Regions from separate parts of the Actinomadura sp. NTSP31 genome, predicted to be linked through region 2. Evidence: riboswitches for the same ligand, from Rfam matches in the RefSeq annotation. Region 2 holds a riboswitch; the other holds the start of a gene.
What was found. A riboswitch is a leader RNA that binds a small molecule or an ion and turns the genes downstream of it on or off. The one in region 2 is predicted to bind glycine.
Positions count from the first base shown of each region.

Region 1: linked by a shared signal. The riboswitch ahead of gcvP (aminomethyl-transferring glycine dehydrogenase) and the one ahead of gcvT (glycine cleavage system aminomethyltransferase GcvT) in region 2 are both predicted to bind glycine.

Region 1 covers NZ_JBGNUT010000004.1:469,231-480,299, reverse strand. Annotated here, with positions in the region: gene gcvP (aminomethyl-transferring glycine dehydrogenase) at 27-2,903, opposite strand; glycine riboswitch at 3,074-3,168, opposite strand; gene ACA514_RS09655 (YbhN family protein) at 3,451-5,937, shown strand; gene ACA514_RS09650 (MerR family transcriptional regulator) at 5,998-6,603, opposite strand; gene ACA514_RS09645 (bifunctional nuclease family protein) at 7,073-7,543, opposite strand; gene ACA514_RS09640 (MerR family transcriptional regulator) at 7,685-8,404, opposite strand; gene ACA514_RS09635 (FHA domain-containing protein) at 8,457-8,987, opposite strand; gene ACA514_RS09630 (DUF881 domain-containing protein) at 9,293-10,045, opposite strand; gene ACA514_RS09625 (small basic family protein) at 10,042-10,374, opposite strand; gene ACA514_RS09620 (DUF881 domain-containing protein) at 10,498-11,069, opposite strand, start outside.
Region 2 covers NZ_JBGNUT010000005.1:340,151-351,219, reverse strand. Annotated here, with positions in the region: gene ACA514_RS11295 (L-serine ammonia-lyase) at 1-953, opposite strand, end outside; gene glyA (serine hydroxymethyltransferase) at 1,013-2,269, opposite strand; gene gcvH (glycine cleavage system protein GcvH) at 2,271-2,660, opposite strand; gene gcvT (glycine cleavage system aminomethyltransferase GcvT) at 2,721-3,824, opposite strand; glycine riboswitch at 4,002-4,097, opposite strand; gene ACA514_RS11275 (hypothetical protein) at 4,224-4,586, opposite strand; gene ACA514_RS11270 (3-oxoacyl-ACP reductase) at 4,711-5,475, opposite strand; gene ACA514_RS11265 (aldehyde dehydrogenase family protein) at 5,520-6,884, opposite strand; gene ACA514_RS11260 (glutamine synthetase family protein) at 6,919-8,274, opposite strand; gene ACA514_RS11255 (amino acid permease) at 8,297-9,826, opposite strand; gene ACA514_RS11250 (FadR/GntR family transcriptional regulator) at 9,985-10,731, shown strand; gene ACA514_RS11245 (RIP metalloprotease) at 10,823-11,069, shown strand, end outside.

The DNA of each region.
Region 1 (11,069 bases), on a different contig from region 2:
CCAGGGGGTCGCCCCCCTGGGCCAACTCAGTCCTCGAACGCCTCCGGGGGCGGGCAGGAGCAGACGAGGTTGCGGTCGCCGTAGGCCTGGTCGATGCGGCGGACCGGGGGCCAGTACTTGGTCTCGCGGAGCGCGGGGACGGGGTAGGCGGCCTCGTCGCGGGTGTAGGCGTGCTTCCAGTCGTCGGAGACGAGGCAGGCCGCGGTGTGCGGGGCGTTCTTGAGCGGGTTGTCCTCGCGGTCGTAGCCGCCGTCGGCGACGCGCTGGATCTCCCGGCGGATCTCGATCATGGCGTCGCAGAACCGGTCGAGCTCGGCGAGGTCCTCGGACTCGGTGGGCTCGATCATCAGGGTGCCGGCGACGGGGAAGGAGAGCGTCGGGGCGTGGAAGCCGTAGTCGATGAGGCGCTTGGCGACGTCCTCGGCGGTGATCCCCGTCTCCTTGGTGATCTTGCGGAGGTCGGCGATGCACTCGTGCGCGACGAGCCCGTTGCGGCCGGTGTAGAGGATCGGGTAGTGCGGGCCGAGGCGGGCGGCGAGGTAGTTGGCGCCGATGATGGCGCCCTCGGTGGCGGCGCGCAGGCCGTCCGGGCCCATCATCGCGATGTAGGCCCAGGAGATCGGCAGGATGCCCGCCGAGCCCCACGGGGCGGCGGAGATCGGGCCGACGCCGGTCTCGGCGGGGCCGGCCTCCTCGCGCAGCGGGTGGTTCGGCAGGAACGGGGCGAGGTGCTCGCGGACGCCGATCGGGCCGACGCCGGGGCCGCCGCCGCCGTGCGGGATGCAGAAGGTCTTGTGCAGGTTGAGGTGCGAGACGTCCGAGCCGAACTCGCCGGGGCGGGCCAGCCCGACCAGGGCGTTGAGGTTGGCGCCGTCGACGTAGACCTGGCCGCCGGCCGCGTGGACGGCGGCGCACACGTCGGTGATCGACTCCTCGAACACGCCGTGCGTGGACGGGTAGGTCACCATGATCGCGGCGAGCCGGTCGCCGTGCTCGGCGATCTTGGCGTGCAGGTCGTCGAGGTCGACGTTGCCGCCCTCGTCGCACTTGACCACGACGACGCGCATCCCGGCCATGACGGCGCTGGCGGCGTTGGTGCCGTGCGCCGACGACGGGATCAGGCAGACGTCGCGGTGCTCGTCGCCGCGCGAGGCGTGGTAGCCGCGGATGGCGAGCAGCCCGGCCAGTTCGCCCTGCGATCCGGCGTTGGGCTGCACGGACACCTTGGCGTATCCGGTGATCTCGGCGAGCGCGTCCTCCAGCTCGCCGATCAGCTCGACGTACCCGGCGGCCTGGTCGAGCGGCGCGAACGGGTGGATGTTCGCGAACTCCGGCCAGGTGATCGGCTCCATCTCGGCGGTGGCGTTCAGCTTCATCGTGCAGGAGCCGAGCGGGATCATCGAGCGGTCGAGCGCGATGTCCTTGTCCTGGAGCCGGCGCAGGTAGCGCAGCATCGCGGTCTCGGAGCGGTGCGCGTGGAAGACCGGGTGGGTCAGGTAGGGGCTCTCGCGGCGCAGGCCGTCCGGGATGGCCTCCTCGGCGCCGGCGACCTCGGCGGGCACGCCGAACGCCTCCAGGACGGCGGTGACGTGCTCGGGCAGCGTCGTCTCGTCGCAGGCGACCGCCACCTGGTCGGGGCCGGACGGGCGCAGGTTGATCCCGCGCTCGCGGGCGGCCTCGGCGACCTCCGCGGCCCGGCCCGGCACGCGGGCGAGGACGGTGTCGAAGAACGCCCCGTGGACGACCTCGACGCCGCCGGCGCGCAGCCCCGCGGCGATCTCGGCGGCGCGGCGGTGCGTCCGCTGGGCGATGGCGGCGAGCCCCTCGGGCCCGTGGTAGACGGCGTACATGCTCGCCATCACGGCGAGCAGGACCTGCGCGGTGCAGATGTTGCTGGTGGCCTTCTCGCGGCGGATGTGCTGCTCGCGGGTCTGCAGGGCCAGGCGGTAGGCGGTGGCGCCGTCGGCGTCGACGGACACGCCGACGAGGCGTCCGGGCAGCTGCCGCTGGATGCCCTCGCCGACCGCCATGTAGCCGGCGTGCGGGCCGCCGAACCCGTACGGGACGCCGAACCGCTGCGCGGAGCCCACGGCGATGTCGGCGCCGGACTCCCCCGGCGGCCGCAGCAGCGTCAGGGCGAGCAGGTCGGCGGCGACGACGACCTTCGCGCCGCGCTCGTGCGCCTGCGCGGCGAGCGGCTCCAGGTCGCGGACGACGCCCGACGCGCCCGGGTACTGCAGCAGGACGCCGAAGAAGTCGCCGTCCGGCAGCCCGCCGGACAGGTCCGCGGTGACGACCTCGATGCCGAGCGGGACCGCCCGGGTCCGCACGACCTCGATCGTCTGCGGGAGCGCGTCGGCGTCCACCAGGAACGTCCCGGGCTCCTTGCGCTTGGACACGCGGTGCGCCAGGGCCATGGCCTCGGCGGCGGCGGTGCCCTCGTCCAGCATGGAGGCGTTGGCGACCGGCAGGCCGGTCAGGTCGGCGACGACCGTCTGGAAGTTCAGCAGCGCCTCGAGGCGGCCCTGCGAGATCTCCGGCTGGTAGGGGGTGTAGGCGGTGTACCAGCCCGGGTTCTCCAGCACGTTGCGCAGGATCACGCCCGGCGTGGTCGTCCCGTGGTAGCCGAGGCCGATCATCGAGGTGAGCACGGTGTTGCGGGACGCCAGCTCGCGCAGCCGGTCCAGCGCGGCGGTCTCGCTCAGCGCGGGCGGCAGGTCCAGCGGCCGGGAGGTGCGGATCCCGGCCGGGACGGCGTCGTCGATCAGCGCCTCGGCGCCGGAGTAGCCGATGGCGGCCAGCATCCGGGCCCGCTCGTCCGCGGACGGGCCGATATGGCGGTCCGCGAACGTGGAACGGGCGTCCTGGGGCGAGGCCACGGGGGCGAAGAACTGGGCGGTCATGGAGGGCCTCCTGGCTGCTGCGGTCGCTCAGGGCGGCCGCCGGCACTGCCGGCGGCCGGTCTCCCCCTCTGTCATCGGCACCTGAGAGCTTCCCCCGCGCGCGGGATTTCCCCTTCGGTGAGCCGCCCCTCCCCGGCCAGGGGGAATCGGCGCCTGCTTTCCAGAGGTGCCTCGCCCGAGCGGTCCTTTTGCCTGAGAGGTTCCGGGGAGGTTGCCCCTTCGGCGCCCCACGCTGGCCGCGTGGGGTCTCTCCCGCACAGGGTCGACGGCATGTCCGGAACAAACCCTACCCAACCATCGCCCCGGCGATCGTCGCGCGCCCCCGCCGGCCGTCGAGGCGGCGGTGCGTCCCGCCGCGCGGAACCGGGGTGGCGGGCGGCCCCGGGCATCTACCGGCAAGTACGATGTGCACAGCTCACCGGGGCGGAACGGGCCGCGAGCCGGGCCCGGCCACCGGGCGGGACGGGCCGCGAGGCCGCCCGGGCGGCCGGCCGGACCGGGGGCCGCCGCTCGACGGCGCCCCGCCGGCCCTGGGACGCTGATCACGATGGCGGACGGTCAGGGCGGCGGTACGGCGGTGACACAGACCCACGGCGGGGCGGTGCGCCCGGCGACGGGCGCCACCGCCGGCGTCCCCGTGGACGAGCCCGCCCAGCCGGACCGGATCCGCCGGTCCGGCGACGCGATCAGGTTCGGGGTCTCCTGCGTGGGGCTCGCGGCGGTGATGCTGCTGGTGTCGATCGCCCAGCAGACCACGCACGGGCTGCAGACCGACATCGCGCAGGGCACCGCGCACGCCCCCCGCATGCTGCTGTCGCTGGCCACCCTCGCCTCCAGCTTCGGCGTGCTGACCGCGCCGATCGCGTTCGCGGTCGAGCGGCTGCTCCGCAAGGACGGCATGCGGGTGGCGATCGCGCTGCTGGCCGCCGTGATCGCGTTCGGCGTCACGGTCGGCCTGGACGACTGGGTGACCAGCGCGGCGCCCGGCGGGGTGCTGGACTCGCTGATCTGGGGCGGCACCAGCACCGCGCCGGTGCACACCGACATCGCGCCGGTGATCGCGTTCGTCACGGCGGTCGGGATGGCGGGCCGGTCCCGCTGGCAGGCGGTGACGTGGACGCTGATCGGGCTGGCCGCGCTGACCGGGCTCACCGCGTCGTACGCGTCCGTCGCGGCGCTCGCCGCCACGTACCTGCTCGGCCGCGCGATCGGCTACGGCACCCTGTACGCGGCCGGCACGCCGAACCCGCGGCCGTCCGGGACGGCGGTGGTCTCCACGCTGGAGCGGCTGGGGCTGTGCCCGCGCCGCGCCGCCCGCCTCGACGACCCCGGCGAGACGGGCCTGGACCGCCGCTACGGCGTCCTGCTCGACCGGGACTGCGGAGAGGACGGCGCAGCGCGGCGGACCGGCCCGTGGGACCTGGAGGTCCGGGTCCTGGACCGCGACCAGCAGACCGCCGGGCTGCTGTACCGGATGTGGCGGACGCTGCGGCTCAGCCGCACCACCACGGGACGGGCGCTGCGCCCGCTGCGCCGCTCCCTGGAGCTCGAGTCCCTGATGGCGTACGCGGTGGACGCCGTGGGCGCGCGCACGCCGCGGCTGGTGGGGACGTCCGAGGTCGGCACGGAGGCCGCCCTGCTGGCCTACGAGCACGTGCCGGGGCGGCGGCTCGGGGACGTCCCGGCCGAGGAGCTCACCGACGGGATGCTCGCCGACGCGTGGCGGCAGTTCCGGCGGCTGCAGGAGGGCCGGCTCGCGCACCGGCGGCTGGAGGACGACGCGGTCCTCGTCGGCGACGACGGCCTCGTGTACCTCACCGACATGCGGTCCGGCGAGATCGCCGCCGGCGACCTGGCGCTGCTGCTCGACCTGGCGCAGCTGCTCACCACCGTGGCCCTGCACGCGGGGCCCGAGCGCGCCGTCCGGACCGCCGCGTCCGTGCTCGGCGAGGACGCGCTCGCCGCGGCGGTCCCGCTGCTGCAGCGGGTGGCGCTGTCGCGGGCGACGCGGACGGCGCTGCGCCGCGACCGGGACCTGCTCACCCGGATCCGGGAGCAGATCGTCGCGCTGAAGCCGGAGACCGAGGCGGCGCCGGTCCGGCTGGAGCGCTTCCGGCCCCGGACGATCTTCAGCATCGTCGGCCTGTCCGTCGCCGGGTACATCGTGATCCCGCAGGTCGGCAGCCTCGACTTCGCGCACCTGCTGTCGACGGCGACCTGGCACTGGGTGTTCATCGCGCTCGCCGCGTCCGCGGCCACCTACCTCGCGGCGGCGTACATGCTGCTGGGGTTCGTGCCGGAGCGGCTGCCGGTGGGGCGGACGGTGCTGGTGCAGGTCGCCGCGTCGTTCGTGCAACTGGTGGCGCCGGCCGCGGTGGGCGGCGTCGCGATCAACACCCGCTTCCTGCAGCGCGCCGGGATCCGCTCGGGCCCGGCGGTCGCCAGCGTCGGCGCGTCCCAGCTGGTCGGCCTGGTGGTGCACGTGCTGCTGCTGGTGCTGTTCGGCTTCCTCACCGGCTCCACCCACAACGCCACCAAGGACCTGGCGCCGTCCCGCACGATCGTGATCGTGGTGCTGGCGCTCGGCCTGGTCGCCGGCGCGGCGATGATGATCCCGCGGGTGCGGCGGTTCGCCGCGTCCCGGCTGCGGGCGATGTTCTCGGGCGTGGTGCCGCGGCTGGTGGACGTCCTGCAGTCGCCGCGCAAGCTGTGCACCGGCCTCGGCGGGACGGTGGGGCTGACGGCCGCGTACGCGCTCTGCCTGGACGCCTCGATCCGGGCGTTCGGCGGGTCGCTGCACTGGACGGCCGTCGTGGTGGTGTTCCTGACCGCCAACGCGGTCGGCTCGGCGGTCCCGACACCGGGCGGGCTCGGCGCGGTCGAGGGCGCGCTGACGCTGGCGCTGACGATCTCGGGGCTGACGGCGGAGACGGCGACGTCCGCGGTGCTGCTGTACCGCCTGCTGACGCTGTGGCTTCCCGTCCTGCCGGGCTGGGCGGCGTTCGCCTACCTCCAGCGCAAGGACGCGATATGAGGGGCCGTGCCGGCCGCGAGGGGGCGGCCTCCGCGGGACCCGCCCGCGGGCCGGGCCGGATCAGCCGGTGCGGCGGGCGCGCCGCCGGTTCGCCAGCTCGTCGTGGGGGTGCTCGTGGGGGTCCGGGTCGTCGGTGGCGGCGCGTTCGCCGGGAAGCTCCGCCAGGCTTCCCTCCACCTCCTGCCACACCCGTCCGAGCGCGATCCCGAACACGCCCTGCCCGCCCTGCAGCAGGTCCACGACCTCGTCGGCGGAGGTGCACTCGTACACGCTCACGCCGTCGCTCATCAGGGTGATCTGCGCCAGGTCCTGGACGCCGCGGTCGCGCAGGTGCGTCACCGCCGTGCGGATCTGCTGCAGCGACACCCCCGTGTCCAGCAGCCGCTTGACGACCTTCAGCACCAGGATGTCGCGGAAGCTGTAGAGCCGCTGGCTGCCCGACCCGTGCGCCGCGCGCACGCTCGGCTCGACCAGCTTCGTGCGGGCCCAGTAGTCCAGCTGCCGGTAGGTGATCCCCGCCGCCGCGCACGCCGTCGGGCCGCGGTAGCCGACGTCCTCCGGCGGCGCCGACACCTGCGTGTCGAAGAGCAGGCCCTGCTCTCCGGCGCGTCGTGACGCCATGTGCCTGTCGGGGGTCGCCTTGCCCTCGCCGCTGCTCACCGCCACGCGGACCTCCGGCTTCTATCAGCCCGTGGCGCTTCGTCAAGGGGGTTTGACGAATTACACCACGGGTGTTCCACCAGCACGGTAGGTGCCGGTCAGGGTGGGGTCAACGTTCGCCGTCGGCGCGTCGCATGCCCGGATGAACCGGCTTCACGTGGGCAAACCGCGCACGTTGGCCGCCACCGCACTCCTACCCCGATGGTCGCCCACCGGAAACTGCCAGGTCCAGGGCAATGCACGACCAATCGCGGCACGACACGACCTTACCCCCCGAAGTGACATTCCCCACTCCATCCCGGAAGTCCGGCCCGCACCGCTCCATCACACACAGTAACCGATGCCCGCGCGAAGAGCCGGGACGGGTGCGGCGGACCGCGCGCCCGGGGGCCAGGAGGCGCGCCTCTGGGGCGGCACGGGGAGCACAGGGAGCAAAGCGAGCGGGGCCTACGGCCGCACCTCCGCTCGGGCGGGTCTAGCCGGCCCGGCCGAAGTCCTCGGGGGAGATCGTGTCGAGGAACTCGCGGAACTTCTCGACCTCGTCCTCCTGCTCGTCGGGGATGGCCACGCCGGCCTCCTCGAGGACGTCCTCACTGGCGAAGATCGTCGCGCCGGTGCGCAGCGCCAGGGCGATGGAGTCGGACGGGCGGGCGCTCACCTCGACGCCGTTGGAGAAGACCAGGTCCGCGAAGAAGATCCCCTCGCGCAGGTCGGTGATGTTCACGGTGCGCAGCTGGACGCTCAGCGCGTCGAGCACGTCCCGGAACAGGTCGTGGGTCAGGGGACGGGCGGGCAGCACGCCCTGCTGGGCGAAGGCGATCGCGGTCGCTTCGACCGCCCCGATCCAGATGGGCAGGTAGCGCTCGCCCTCCGTCTCCTTCAACAGGACGATGGGCTGATTGGAGGGCATCTCGACCCGGACGCCGACGACCTCCATCTGCTTCACTGCGGCTCCCTGCTGGTCGACGCTGTCTCGATCACCACGTGCACCGGTCGGATCCTCGACGAACCCTGTAGCCCAACGTACACCCGACCCCGGACAGGGTGCGGCGGCGGCGGGGCGACAAATGCCTCCGCGGCCCGCCGGTCAGGGGTCGAGGCTTTCGCGCAGCCCCGCCGACAGCAGCGCGGCGTGCAGCCGGACCGACAGCGCCGCGATGTCGCGGGCGGTCTCGGCCGCCTGGTCGTGGGCGCCCGGGCTGCGGCGCCTCAGCTGCGGCGCGACCATCTGCTCGATCAGCCCGACCTGCCGGTCGGCGGCGGCCTTGGCGGCGCGCAGGTGCCGCACCTCGACGCCGTGCTGGCCGAGCGCGGCGGCGGCGCGGGCGACGGTCAGCGCCTCGCCGTCGTAGTGGGTGCCGTTGCGCCGGACGAGGCCGTACTCCTCCAGGTCGGCGAGCAGGTCCTCGCCGATCCCGGCGCCGTCCAGCAGCTGCCGGCGGGTCAGCCGGACGGCCGGGTCGGGCGCGTCGGCGCCGGCCGCGACCAGGGTGCGAGGACGGCGGGACGGCGCGTCCGGGCGGGCGCCGAGCGGCGGGACGGCCTCGCCGCGGTCGCGGGCCTCCAGGTGCTGCCGGATCGCGCGCAGCGGCATGTAGTGGTCGCGCTGCGCGGTGAGCACGAACCGGAGCCGCTCCACGTCGGCCGGGCCGAACTTGCGGTACCCGGACGGGGTGCGCTCCGGCTCGACGAGCCCCTCGGACTCCAGGAACCTGATCTTGGAGATGGTGATGTCGGGGAACTCGGTCCTGAGCAGCCCGAGGACGTCCCCGATGGTCATCGGGGACCGCGCCGGCCGCGCGTTCAAGGGCCCTCCCATCGTCGCCGCGCCCCCGTGCCCCCCGCCGCTCCGGTTCCGTTCAGGCGTGCGCCGGGTTGGTCAGGAAGACCAGCCGGAACTTGCCGATCTGGACCTCGTCGCCGCCGGACAGGCCCGCCTGGTCGATCCGCTGCCGGTTGACGTAGGTGCCGTTCAGGCTGCCGACGTCGCGGACGGAGAACGTGCCGCCGTGCCGCGCGAACTCGGCGTGCCGGCGGGAGACGGTGACGTCGTCCAGGAAGATGTCGCTCTCCGGGTGCCGGCCGGCGGACGTGCGGTCCTTGTCGAGCAGGAAGCGGCTTCCGGCGTTCGGCCCGCGCTTGACGACCAGCAGCGCGGTCCCGGGCGGGAGCGCCTCCATGGCGGTCTGGTCCGGGCCGGGCTGCTCCTCGGCCTCCTGGCCGGTGTCCAGCGCCTCGAAGCCGCCGATGGAGATCGTCGAGGTGGACTCGCCGGGCGACTCGCGGTACGGCGGCTGGGCGCCCCGCGTCAGCGGGGTGCCGCAGTTCGAGCAGAAGCGGGCATCATCCGGGTTGGCGTGACCGCACTGCGTGCAGTAAACGCTCGGCATAGATCGGCTCGGCCTCCTACCATCGGCGCGCCGCCCGCGGACGCCCCGCTGCCGCGGGGGCCGCCTGCGCCACGCGCATCCTTCACCCAACCCACGCCGGGGACCCGCCCCCGACCACGGTCCTGCTCACCGCCCGCGCACGCGACGGTCGCCGCAACTTACGCGGGTCTTGCCCGAGGGGTCAACCGGAACGGTGAACCGACCGCACCAAACTACCTTCGCCGATGATCGCCGGTCCACGCCGCCGCGCGGGCGGCGCCGATCGCGGCGTCCCGGACGGCCGTTCACCGCTCCCCCCGTTCCCTCTACGGAGACCGTATCGCGCTCACGGTCACTTTCGCGCGCGGGGTGATCGAGACGGCGGCGCCGGCGCCCTGGAGCGTCCGCACGACGCCGCCCGGGATGTTGAGCGCCGTGGTCATGGTGTGCGGGTCGCCGATGGCCAGGAACGTGTAGGGGGCGCGCAGCGGGCGCCCGTCGGCCTCGACGCCGTCGCGAGCGTCGAGGAAGTAGGTGTCGACCCCGGCGCGGACGTCGTTGACCTGCACGACCTCGGCCCCGGCGTCGCGGAGCTCCTCCAGCGCGTCCAGCAGGTCACCGGCGCGGACGCCGCCGCGGGGGTCCTGGACGAGCAGCTGGATCCCGGGGCCCTCGGCGGGGAGGGTGCCCGCCAGCAGCCCGTAGGTGGCGGCGCGCTCGCGGGCCTCCTGCAGCGCGGCGTCGCCCTGGGCGTCGCGCTGGAGTTCGGCTTTGGTCTCCTCGAGGTCACGTATGTCGCCCCGGAGCCGTTCGGAGCGCTGGCCCAGATCGGCCAGGGTGCCGACGAGCTCGTCCTGCCGGGCCGTGGCGAAGGTGGTGTCGCGCTTGGTCGACTGGATCTGCACGACCACCGCGAAGCCCACCACCACGCACAGCAGGCCGCCGGCGAGCTGCCCCCAGCTCGCCCTGGGCCGCAGCAGCTCCATGATCCCGGTCAGGGCGCCGGACCGCGCCGGCTCCGGCCCGGCGGGCCCGTCGGGCTCGCGGGCGCCGGGCGGCGTCTCGCCGTCGCCGCTCATGCGCCGAACAGCTTCCGGCGGATCCCCGCCGCGTTGGAGAAGATCCGGATGCCGAGGACGACCACCACGCCGGTGGACAGCTGGGAGCCGACGCCCAGCTTGTCGCCCAGGAACACGATCAGCGCCGCGATGACGGTGTTGCTGAGGAACGAGACGACGAACACCTTCTCGTCGAAGATCCCCTCCAGCCGGGCGCGGACGCCGCCGAACATGGCGTCGAGCGCCGCGACGATCGCGATGGGCAGGTAGGGCTGCAGCCACAGCGGGACGTCGGGGCTCAGGGCGAACCCGAGCACCACGCCGGCCACCAGCCCGATCAGCGCGATCATGCCCGGTCCGTCCCTTCCCCGCGTGCCGCCCCGGTGCCCGCCACCGCCGTGCTGGTCACCGCCGTGCTGGTCACCGCCGTGCCCGCCACCGCTGCGCTCATCACCGCTCCACCCATCGCCGCGTCACCCGCCCGCCCCCGGAGCGGGCGCGGCGTACCTCAGCCGGAGCGCGCCGGCCGCGGGCAGCCGCGCGCCGGATGTGCGCCGCGTGCCGTACCGGAGGCCGTAGCGGTCCTCCAGGGCGCGCAGCCTGCGGTCGGCGGCGGAGCCGGTGAACGCGGACCGCATGCGGTCCGGGTCGCCGAGCGCCGTCACCTCGTACGGGCCGGACAGCGCGCGGTAGTCGACCAGGATCGCCTCGCCCGCGGTGCGGATCGCGGTGACCGGCGTGAGCCGCCTCCCGTTGATCCCGATGGCGGTGGCGCCCGCCGCCCAGAGCCCGTTGACCAGCACCTGAAGATCCTGATCATAGACCCGGCCGCCGGACGCGCCGGCACGGTCGCCGCCGGTGCCGGGCGCGTCGTCCACGGTGACGACGAGGCCGCGGCCGGCGGCGGGCTCCGCGGCCGCGGCGGCGGCCTGCGCGGCGAGGTCCTGCCGGACGCGGCGGCCCGCGGCGCTGCGAGCGAGGGCGGCGGCCCGTTCCCGGCCGGTGTCGGCGCGCAGCCGGCCGAGGCGGCGCTGGAGGGCGTCGG
Region 2 (11,069 bases):
AAGCGGACGACGCTCTCGTCGTCGCCGCCCTGGACGAACCGGTCGTAGTAGTGCAGGACGGCCGGGATGATGCCGGCGGCGCCGTTGGTGGGGGCGGTGACGATGCGCCCGCCGGCGGCGTTCTCCTCGTTGACGGCGAGGGCGAAAAGGGTGACCCAGTCCATGGCGGCCAGGGGGTCGGACGCCTTCTCGACGGACAGCTGGCGGTGCAGCTGAGGGGCGCGGCGGCGCACTTTCAGGCCGCCGGGCAGCAGCCCTTCGCGGTTGCAGCCGCGGGTGACGCAGGCGCGCATGACCTGCCAGAGCGTGAGGAGCCCGTCGCGGATCTCCTGCTCGGTGCGGCCGAACGCCTTCTCGTTCTCCAGCATGAGCGCGGAGATGGACAGGCCCGTCTCGCGGCAGCGGTCGAGGAGTTCGGCGGCGGTGTCGAAACGGTGGGGCAGGACGGTGTCGTCCGGCTTGATGCGGTCGGCGCCGGTGGCGTTCTCGTCCACGATGAAGCCGCCGCCGACCGAGTAGTAGACCCGGGACCGCAGTTCGTCGCCGGACGCGTCGAACGCGGTGAAGCGCATCCCGTTCGGGTGGCCGGGCAGCGATTCCTTGCGCTCGAAGACCAGGTGCTCACCGACGGTGAACGGGATGTCGTGCGAGCCGAAAAGGCGCAGTTCCTTGCGTTCGCGGATGGCGGCGAGCCGTTCGTCCACCCCGTCGACGTCGACGGTCTCCGGCTTGTCGCCTTCGAGGCCGAGGATGACGGCCTTGTCGGACCCGTGGCCCTTTCCGGTGAGGCCGAGCGAGCCGTAGAGGATCGCCTGGACGGACGCGGTCTTCTCCAGCAGCCCGTCGCGCCGCAACCCGCGGGCGAAGCGGTGGGCCGCCGCCATGGGGCCGCCCGTGTGCGAGGACGAAGGGCCGATGCCGATCTTGAAGAGGTCGAAAACGCTGATGGCCATGGGTGCCACCTCGTCGTAGCGCGCGCCCCCTCCCCGCGAGGGAAGGGGGCGCGGAGGAGTTACAGGTCGGGGTAGAGCGGGTGCTTGTCGGCGAGCGCCTTCGCCCGCGCGGACAGCGCCGCGGCGTCGAACGACGGCTGGAGCGCCAGCGCGATGATGTCGGCGACCTCGGCGAAGTCCGCGGCGGTGAAGCCGCGGGTCGCGAGGGCGGGCGTGCCGATGCGCAGGCCGGACGTCACCATCGGCGGGCGCGGGTCGTTGGGGACCGCGTTCCGGTTGACGGTGATGCCGATCTCGTGCAGCCGGTCCTCGGCGTCGCGCCCGGTCAGCTCGGAGTCGACCAGGTCGACCAGGACGAGGTGCACGTCCGTGCCGCCGGTCAGCACCTTCACGCCGGCCTTCGCCGAGTCCTCGGCGAGCAGCCGCTCGGCGAGGATCTTCGCGCCCTCGACGGTGACGGCCTGCCGGGCCTTGAACTCCTCCGACGCGGCGATCTTCAGCGCGACCGCCTTGGCGGCGATCACGTGCTCCAGCGGGCCGCCCTGCATGCCCGGGAACACCGCCGAGTTGATCTTCTTGCCGTACTCCTCGCGGGCGAGGATCAGCCCGCCGCGCGGGCCGCCGAGCGTCTTGTGCGTGGTGGTGGTGACGATGTCGGCGTACGGGACGGGGGAGGGGTGCAGCCCCGCCGCGACCAGCCCGGCGAAGTGCGCCATGTCCACCATCAGCAGCGCGCCGACCGAGTCGGCGATCTCGCGGAACGCGGCGAAGTCCAGCTGCCGCGGGTACGCCGACCAGCCCGCCACGATCATCTTCGGCCGGTGCTCGGCGGCGAGCGAGGCGACCTCGTCCATGTCGACCAGGCCGTCCTCGGCGCGGACGTGGTAGGGCACCACGTTCAGCACCTTGCCGGAGTAGTTCAGCCGCATCCCGTGGGTGAGGTGGCCGCCGTGCGCGAGGTCGAGGCCGAGGATGGTGTCGCCGTGCTGCAGCAGCGCGAAGTACACCGCGGTGTTGGCCTGCGCGCCGCTGTGCGGCTGCACGTTGGCGTGCTCGGCGCCGAACAGGGCCTTGGCCCGGTCGATCGCGAGCTGCTCGGTGACGTCCACGTACTCGCAGCCGCCGTAGTAGCGCCGGCCCGGGTAGCCCTCGGCGTACTTGTTGGTCAGGACGGAGCCCTGCGCCTCCAGCACCGACACCGGCGCGAAGTTCTCCGACGCGATCATCTCGAGGGTGGACTGCTGGCGGCGCAGCTCGGCGTCCACCGCCGCGGCGACCTCCGGGTCGGCCGCGGCGAGGGAGTCATGCAGCCCCACGTCAGCTCTCCTCGGTCAGCTTGCCGTACGCCTCGGCGTCCAGCAGGTCGCCCGGCTCGTCGGAGATCCGCACCTTGAAGATCCAGCCCTCGCCGTACGGGTCGTCGTTGATCACCTTGGGCTCGTCCACCACCGCGCTGTTGATCGCGGTGATCTCGCCGCTGACCGGCGAGTACAGGTCGCTGACCGACTTGGTCGACTCGATCTCCCCGCACGTCTCGCCTGCCTCGACGGTGTCGCCCTCGGAGGGCTGCAGCTCGAGGTAGACGATCTCGCCGAGCGCGTCGGCGGCGTGCGAGGTGATGCCGACCGTGACGATGCCGTCCTCGCCACCCAGGCCGGCCACCCACTCGTGCTCTTCGCTGTAGCGGAGCTGCTCCGGAACGCTCACGTCTTTTTCTCTCTCTGTTCATTGTGGGGGCCGACCCCCACACCCCCGGACAACTACCTTTTAGGAACGCTTGTAGAACGGCAGGGCCACCACGTCGACCGGCTCCTGCCTGCCGCGCACGTCCACGGCGAGGCCGGTCTCCTCGACGCCGCTGTCGAGGTAGGCCATGGCGATCGGCCTGCCCAGTGTGGGCGACGGGGCGCCGCTCGTCACCACACCGCACGGCGTGCCGCCGGACGTGACGACCTGGTACCCCTTCCGGGGCGCGCGACGCCCGCGCGCCACCAGTCCCACGAGCCTACGGCCCGCGGGGGTCTGCGCCTGCGCCGCCAGAGCGGCCTTGCCGACGAAGTCGACCGCCTTGTCGAGTTTGACGACCCGGCCGAGGCCGGCCTCGAACGGGGTGGTCTCCGCGGTCAGCTCGTTGCCGTACAGCGGCATGCCCGCCTCCAGCCGCAGCGTGTCCCGCGCCGACAGCCCGGCGGGCACCACCCCGTCGACCGCGGCCAGCGCCTTCCACAGCGCGACGGCGTCGGAGGCGTCGACGAACAGCTCGAAGCCGTCCTCGCCGGTGTAGCCGGTACGGGCGATCAGGGCGTCCAGCCCGGCGACGCGGTCGGCGAGGATCGCGTAGTAGCGCAGGTCGGCCAGCGGCGCCTCGGTGAACCCCGCCAGGATCGCCTGCGCCCGCGGGCCCTGCAGGGCGATCAGCGCGTAGGCGTCGGAGCGGTCGTCCACGGCGGCCTCGAAGCCCGCGGCCCGCTCGGTCAGCGCCGCCCGGACGACCGCGACGTTCGCCGCGTTCGCGACGACCATCCACGTCTCGTCCGCCAGCCGGTAGACGATCAGGTCGTCCAGGACGCCGCCGTCCGGGTCGCAGATCATCGTGTAGCGGGCCTTGCCCACCGCCATCGGCGACAGGTTCCCGACCAGCGCGTGGTCGAGCGCGCCGGCCGCGCCCGGGCCGGACAGGAAGATCTCTCCCATGTGGGACAGGTCGAACAGCCCCGCGCCGGTGCGGACGGCCTGGTGCTCGGCGGTCTCGCTCGCGTAGCGCAGCGGCATCAGATAGCCCGCGAAGTCGACGAGATGCGCGCCGAGGTCCTGGTGGACGTCGTGCAGCGGCGTCTTCTTCACGGCCTTGGAGGACGGATCGGCGGACATCGGTTCGGCTCCTTCGTCACGGGCGCGCGTGGTCCATCGTCCCACTCGCGCACCGGGCGTATCGGTGCCTCCCCCTCTGTCATCGGCGCCTGAGAGCTTCACCCGCCGTCCCGTACGGGACGCGGCGCGGGCTTTCACCTTCGGCGGGGGAACGCGTCCCCGCTTTCCAGAGGTCGCCTGCTCCGTGCGGTCCATGGGCCTGAGAGGTTCCGGGGAGGATTTGCTCCTTCGGCGTCCCACACCGGCTGCGTAGGACTCTCCCGCACGGGATAAACGGCTGCCCGCAAGGCTAGCAGCGGCAACGCCATGCCACCAGCCGCCGCCGGGGCCGAGGCGGCGGCATGGCGAAGGCCCGGCCGGGTGCGGCGGATGCCTCGGCCGGGCCTTCGTTCGGTGCGGCTACTTCGGGGTGCTGGACATGGCCTTCACGCATGTCTGCAGCGCCGCCTTGATCTTGGCCAGCTCGGCCTTGGACGGCGTCGAACTCGGGTGCGGGCTGGGCATCGTCACGCCCTGCTTGCGCACGCAGTCGTTGAACTTCTTGGCGGCCGCCGCCGTTCCGCCGCTCGGGGCGGTCGGCACGGCGCCCGCGCCGCCGCCGGCCGAGCCGCCGGACGCGCCGGACGTCCCGGACGGCGCCGGTGCCGTCGCCGGGGAGGACGCGGGGGCACCGGACGCGGCCGAGTCCTTCTTGCCGTCCGAGCCGCCGCATCCGCCGAGCGCGAGCGACAACGCCAGGACCGCCACGAGACTGCGCTTCACAGGATCACTTCTCCAGGGACCGGAAGGGAAAGCGCCATGATGCGCAGAGATCCGGGCACGCGCCTACCGACGCACATGCCAAGAAATCGAGGCTTGCTTAGCACCGCACCTCATAACGGGCGTCCTAGAGCGGCGTCACGTAGGCCCCGGAGATGCCGCCGTCAACCAGGAACTCCGACGCCGTGATGAACGACGCGTCGTCCGACGCCAGGAACGCGACCGCCGCCGCGATCTCCGGCGCCTCGGCGAAGCGCCCGACCGGAACGTGGACGAGGCGCCGCGCCGCCCGCTCCGGGTCCTTGGCGAACAGCTCCTGGAGCAGCGGGGTGTTCACCGGGCCGGGGCACAGTGCGTTCACGCGGACGCCCTGCCGCGCGAACTGCACGCCGAGCTCCCGGGACATCGCCAGGACGCCGCCCTTGGACGCGGTGTAGGAGATCTGCGAGGTCGCCGCGCCCATCACCGCCACGAACGACGCCGTGTTGATGATCGATCCCTTGCCCTGCTCCAGCATGTACGGGATGACGTGCTTGCAGCACAGGTAGACGCTGGTCAGGTTGACGTCCTGGACGCGCTTCCAGGCGTCCAGGCCGGTCTCCAGGATCGAGTCGTCGTCGGGCGGGGAGATCCCGGCGTTGTTGAACGCGACGTCGATGCGCCCGTAGGCGCCCTGGACCGTCCGGTAGAGGGCCTGGACCTCGTCCTCGCTGGTCACGTCCACCTTGACGAACAGGCCGCCGAGCTCCTCGGCGGCGCTCTTGCCGGCGGTCTCGTCGACGTCGGCCACGACGACCCTGGCGCCCTCTTCGGTGAAACGGCGCGCGGTGGCCAGGCCGATGCCGCTGGCGCCGCCGGTCACGACGGCCACCCGGCCTTCCAGACGCTGCATGCTGCTCTCTCTCCTGTCACTGAGCAAAATCTTGCGGGGGGGGGCTACTCGCCGGCGATGAAGACGTTCTTGGTCTCGGTGAACGCGCCGAGCGCGTCCGGGCCCAGCTCGCGGCCGAGGCCGGACTGCTTGAACCCGCCGAACGGCGTCCAGTACCGCACGGACGAGTGGGAGTTCACCGACAGGTTCCCGGCCTCGACGGCGCGGGCGGCGCGCAGGGCGCGGCCGACGTCGCGGGTCCAGATGGAGCCGGACAGCCCGTAGGGGGTGTCGTTGGCGATCCGGTACGCGTCGGCCTCGTCCTCGAACGGGACGACGGTGACGACCGGCCCGAACACCTCGTCGTGCCAGGCCGGGAGCGTCGCGTGGTCCGGGGTGGCGAGGACGGTCGGCGGGAACCAGAACCCGGGGCCCTCGGGTGCCGAGCCGCGGATCACGACGGGCGCGCCGTCCGGCACGTAGGAGGCGACCCGGTCCCGGTGCGCGGCGCTGATCAGCGGCCCGACCTCGGTCTTGGCGTCGCGGGGGTCGCCGACGGCGACGCCGTGCACGGCCGGTTCGAGCAGTTCCAGGAACCGGTCGTAGACGGGACGTTCCACCAGGATCCGGGACCGGGCGCAGCAGTCCTGGCCGGCGTTCTCGAACACCGCGTACGGGGCGGTCGCGGCGGCCTTCTCCAGGTCGGCGTCCGCGAACACGATGTTGGCGGACTTGCCGCCGAGCTCCAGCGTCAGCCGCTTCACGCCCGGCGCGCACGCCTGCATGATCTCCTTGCCGACCCGGGTCGAGCCGGTGAAGGCGATCTTGCGGACGTCCGGGTGGTCGACGAGCCGCCGTCCCGCCACCGGCCCGGCGCCCGGCAGTACCTGGAGCACGCCCTCCGGGATCCCCGCCTCCAGCGCCAGCTCCCCGACGCGGCGGGCGGTGAGCGGCGTCAGCTCGGCCGGCTTGACGATCACCGTGTTGCCCGCGGCGAGCGCCGGCGCCATGCCCCAGCCCATGATCGGCATCGGGAAGTTCCACGGCACGATCACGCCGACGACGCCGAGCGGCTCGGCGAACGTCACGTTCAGCCCGCCCGGCACCGGGATCTGCCGCCCGGTCAGCCGCTCGGGCGCGGCGGCGTAGTAGTGCAGGACGTCCCGCAGGTTGCCCGCCTCCCAGCGCGCCTGCCCAATCGGATGCCCGGCGTTGCGGACCTCCAGCCCGGCCAGTTCGTCCAGGTGCGCGTCGATCTTCTCGGCGAACGCCCGCAGCAGCCGCGCCCGGTCGCCCGGCGCCACGTCCCGCCACGCCGGGAACGCCCGCCCGGCCCGCTCCACCGCCGCGTCGGTCTCGTCCGCCGACGCCAGCGCGACGACCTCCACGACCTCCTCGGTCGCCGGATTCAGAACCTCGAACTCGCTCATGTCCCCCTCGATGCTGTCGTTCGGGTGCGCGCGGCTATAGGCGCTCGAAGCCGCGGTAGAGCTCCCAGTCCGTCACCGCGCGGTCGTAGGCGGCCAGCTCCACGGTCGCGTAGTTGGCGTAGTGGTCCACGACGTCCTTGCCGAACGCGTCTACGGCCAGGGCGCTGCGCTCCCAGTCGGCGGCGGCGTCGCGGAGCGTCGCGACGACCGTCTCCGCGTCGGTCGCATAGGCGTTGCCCGCGTACGGCTCCTCCAGCGGCAGCTCTTTCTCGATGCCGTGCAGACCGGCCGCGACCAGCGCCGACACCGCCAGGTACGGGTTGACGTCGCCGCCCGGCACCCGGTTCTCGATCCGCAGCGACGGCCCGTGCCCGACGAGCCGCAGCGCGCACGTCCGGTTGTCCACGCCCCACTTGATCACCGTCGGCGCGAACGAGCCCGGCTGGTAGCGCTTGTAGGAGTTGACGTTCGGCGCGTACAGCAGGGTGAAGTCGCGCAGGCACGCCTGCTGGCCCGCGATGAAGTGCTCGCCGATCTTCGACAGCCCGTGCGGCCCGTCCCCGGCCAGCACGGGCGCCCCGGCGGCGTCGCGCAGCGAGATGTGAACGTGGCAGGAGTTGCCCTCCCGCTCGTTCGGCTTCGCCATGAAGGTGATCGACATGCCCTCCTGGGCGGCGATCTCCTTCGCGCCGGTCTTGTAGAGGACATGGTTGTCGCACGTCGCCAGCGCCTCGTCGAACCGGAACGCGATCTCGTGCTGGCCGAGGTTGCATTCGCCCTTGGCCGACTCGACGTACATCCCCGCGCCGGTCATGCCGTTGCGGATCCGGCGCAGCAGCGGTTCGACGCGGGCGCCCCCGAGCAGCGAGTAGTCCACGTTGTACTGGTTGGCCGGGGTCAGGTCGCGGTACGCCTTCCGCCAGGCGTCCTCGTAGGAGTCCTGGTAGACGACGAACTCCAGTTCGGTCCCGACGTAGGCGCCCCAGCCCCGCTCGGCCAGCCGGGCGAGCTGGCGCCGCAGGATCTGCCGGGGCGAGGGCGCCACGTCGGAGCCGTCCTCCCACACGATGTCGGCGTGGACCAGCGCCGCGCCCTCCTGCCAGGGGATCCGGCGGAGCGTCCCGAGATCGGGGCGCATGACGAAGTCGCCGTAGCCCCGCTCCCAGGACGACATGGCGTAGCCGTCCACCGTGTTCATGTCGACGTCGACGGCCAGCAGGTAGTTGCAGCCCTCCGAGCCGTGCCCGGCCACCTCCTCCAGGAAGAAGCGGGACGACAGCCGCTTGCCCTGCAGGCGCCCCTGCATGTCGGCGATCGCCACGATCACGGTGTCGATCCGGCCCTCCGCCGCCTCCCCGCGCAGTTCGTCGAGGGTGAGCGATGTGGTCACGTTTCCGGTCTCCTAACAGGTGCTAGCCCAGCGACTGGAGTTCCTGCTCGATGGCCGCCAGCTCCTCGGCGCTGCCCTGCACCTTCGGGCCGGTGAACCACTTGCGGGCCGACAGCACCCACCACAGCCCCGCGCCGCCGAGGACGATCAGGATCGCGATCGGGGAGTAGTTGAAGCTGTCCTTGGTGATCGGGTTCGCCGGCGGCAGGACGAACACGATCGAGATCACGACGACCCAGGCGACCGCGAGGATCCCGACCGGCCTGCTCCACCGGCCGAGGCTCCACGGGCCGGCCTTGAAGTCCCTGCCCTGCCGCAGCCGCAGGAACGTCGGGATCACGTAGGCGATGTAGAGGCCGATCACCGCGACCGACGTCACCGCCAGGTACGCGGTCAGGTTCCAGATCGCCGGCAGCGCCAGCACGAACGCGCCGCAGGCGGCCAGCCAGATCGCGTTGGTGGGCGTCCGGCTGCGCTTGTTGATCCGGTGCCAGAAGGACGAGAAGGGCAGCGCCCCGTCCCGGGAGAACGCGTAGATCATCCGGGAGTTCGCCGTCACCGACGACATCCCGCAGAAGAACTGCGCGCCGAACGAGACGAGGATCAGCACCTTGCCCATCGTGTCGCCGGTCGCCGCGATGAAGATCTCCGCGGGCCCGCCCGCGACCGCCTTGCCGTAGTCCTGGATGGCGAAGGTGACGCCGAGCAGCAGCACCCAGCCCGCCACGACCGAGATCAGCACCGAGTTCACGATGCCCTTCGGCCCGGACCGCGCCGCGTCGCGCGTCTCCTCGGTCATGTGCGCGGACGCGTCGTACCCGGTCAGCGTGTACTGCGACAGCAGCAGGCCGATCAGCGCCGCGTACGCGCCGTACTGCCAGCCCGTCTCGTTGACGAACTTGCTGAACACGAACCCGGCCGACTGGTGGTGCGACGGCTTGAGCGCCAGCACCCCGACCACGAACGCGACGCCGAGCACGTGCCACCACACGCTCACGCTGCTCAGGATCGAGACGATCTTCACGCCGAACTGGTTCAGCAGCGCGTGCACGACCAGCAGGACCGCGAACAGCAGGAACGTGTGGCCGAGCGTCACCGAGTAGCCGAACTGCAGGTCCAGCAGCGGGTTCAGGAACGCCGCCGACCCGTAGACGATCGCGGCGGTCACCGCGACCTGGCCGATGAAGTTGAACCAGCCGGTGAACCACGACCACGCCGCCCCGTTCGTCCGGGCGAGCTTGGCGGACCAGTAGTACAGGCCGCCGGCGGTCGGGTAGCTGGAGCACACCTCGGCCATCGCGAGCGCGACCAGCAGCGTCATCGCGCCGACGCCGAGCCAGCCCCACGTGATCATCACGGGGCCGCCGCCCTTGAGGCCGATGGTGTAGGAGGTCAGGCAGCCCGACAGCACCGAGATGATGGTGAAGGAGACCGCGAAGTTGGAGAAGCCGGACATGGACCGGCTGAGTTCCTGGGCGTAGCCCAGCTCGTGCAGCCGTTTCTCGTCGTCGGACATGGGGTCGGGGGATGCCTTGTGCTCGTCGATGCTCACGAGCACCTCCTCGCGTGCCACGGGGGGTTTCGACACAGCCGCAATGGGCTAATGACAGACCATTAATGTTTGCGGAGGGGTCCGCGTCAACCCCCGGGCGACGACGAAACGCACATGTAACGTGGAGCCCGAAGCCCCCCGCGGACCGAAGGACGGTCATGCCCGCACCCGAGCCCGGCCCCGGCGCCCCCGACCTGGCGGCCGCGGCGGTGTTCCGGCCCGTCCGGACCGGCAACGCCTTCGAGGAGACCGTCGAGCGCCTCCTCCAGGCGATCAAGCTCGGGGTCGTCGACCGCGGCGAGCGGCTCCCGCCCGAACGCGAGCTGGCCCCGCTGCTCGGCGTCAGCCGCGTCACACTCCGCGAGGCGATCCGGGCCGTCCAGCAGGAGGGCTACGTCGAGTCGCGGCGCGGCCGGTTCGGCGGCACGTTCGTCACCTACGAGCGCCCGCGGCCCCGCCAGTCCGACCTGAGGCGGGCCCTCGCCGAGATGGGCGACGGCCTGAACGACACCCTCACCTTCCGGATGGCCGTCGAGACCGGCGCCGCCCAAATCCTCGCCACCACCCGGCTGACGCGGGACCAGCGGGCGGCGCTGCGCGCCCGCCTCGCCGAGCTGAACGCCGCCGGCCCCGACGAGTACCGCCGCCTCGACACCCTGTTCCACCTGTCCATCGCCGAGATGACCGGCTCCGCGCTGCTGTCGGCCGCCTGCGCCGACGCCCGGATGCGCGTCACCGACCTGCTCAACGCCATCCCCGTCCTCGGCCGCAACATCGAGCACGCCGCCGTCCAGCACGCCGCGATCGCCGAGGCGATCCTGGCGGGCGACGCCGAGGCCGCCCGCCGCGCCGTCGCCGAGCACCTGGAGGGCACCGCCGCCCTCCTACGGGGCTTCCTCGGCTAGCTCAACCAAACCCGGCGCGTTGACGTAGTCTGAGGTGGTTGCTGGTGGCCACCCCTCGGTGCGCGGGGTGCACGACGGAGGGGCATGACGCATGGGCTGGCTGGCGGGAGTGCTGATCCTGTTCTTCGGCCTGCTGGCGTCGATCGCGCTGCACGAGCTCGGGCACTTCAGCTTCGCCAAGCTCTTCCGGGTCCGCACGACGCAGTTCATGGTCGGGTTCGGCCCGACGATGTGGTCCAGGCGCAAGGGCGAGACCGAGTACGGCGTCAAGTGGATCCCGCTCGGCGGCTACATCCGCATGATCGGGATGCTGCCGCCGCGCAAGGGCGACGCCCCCG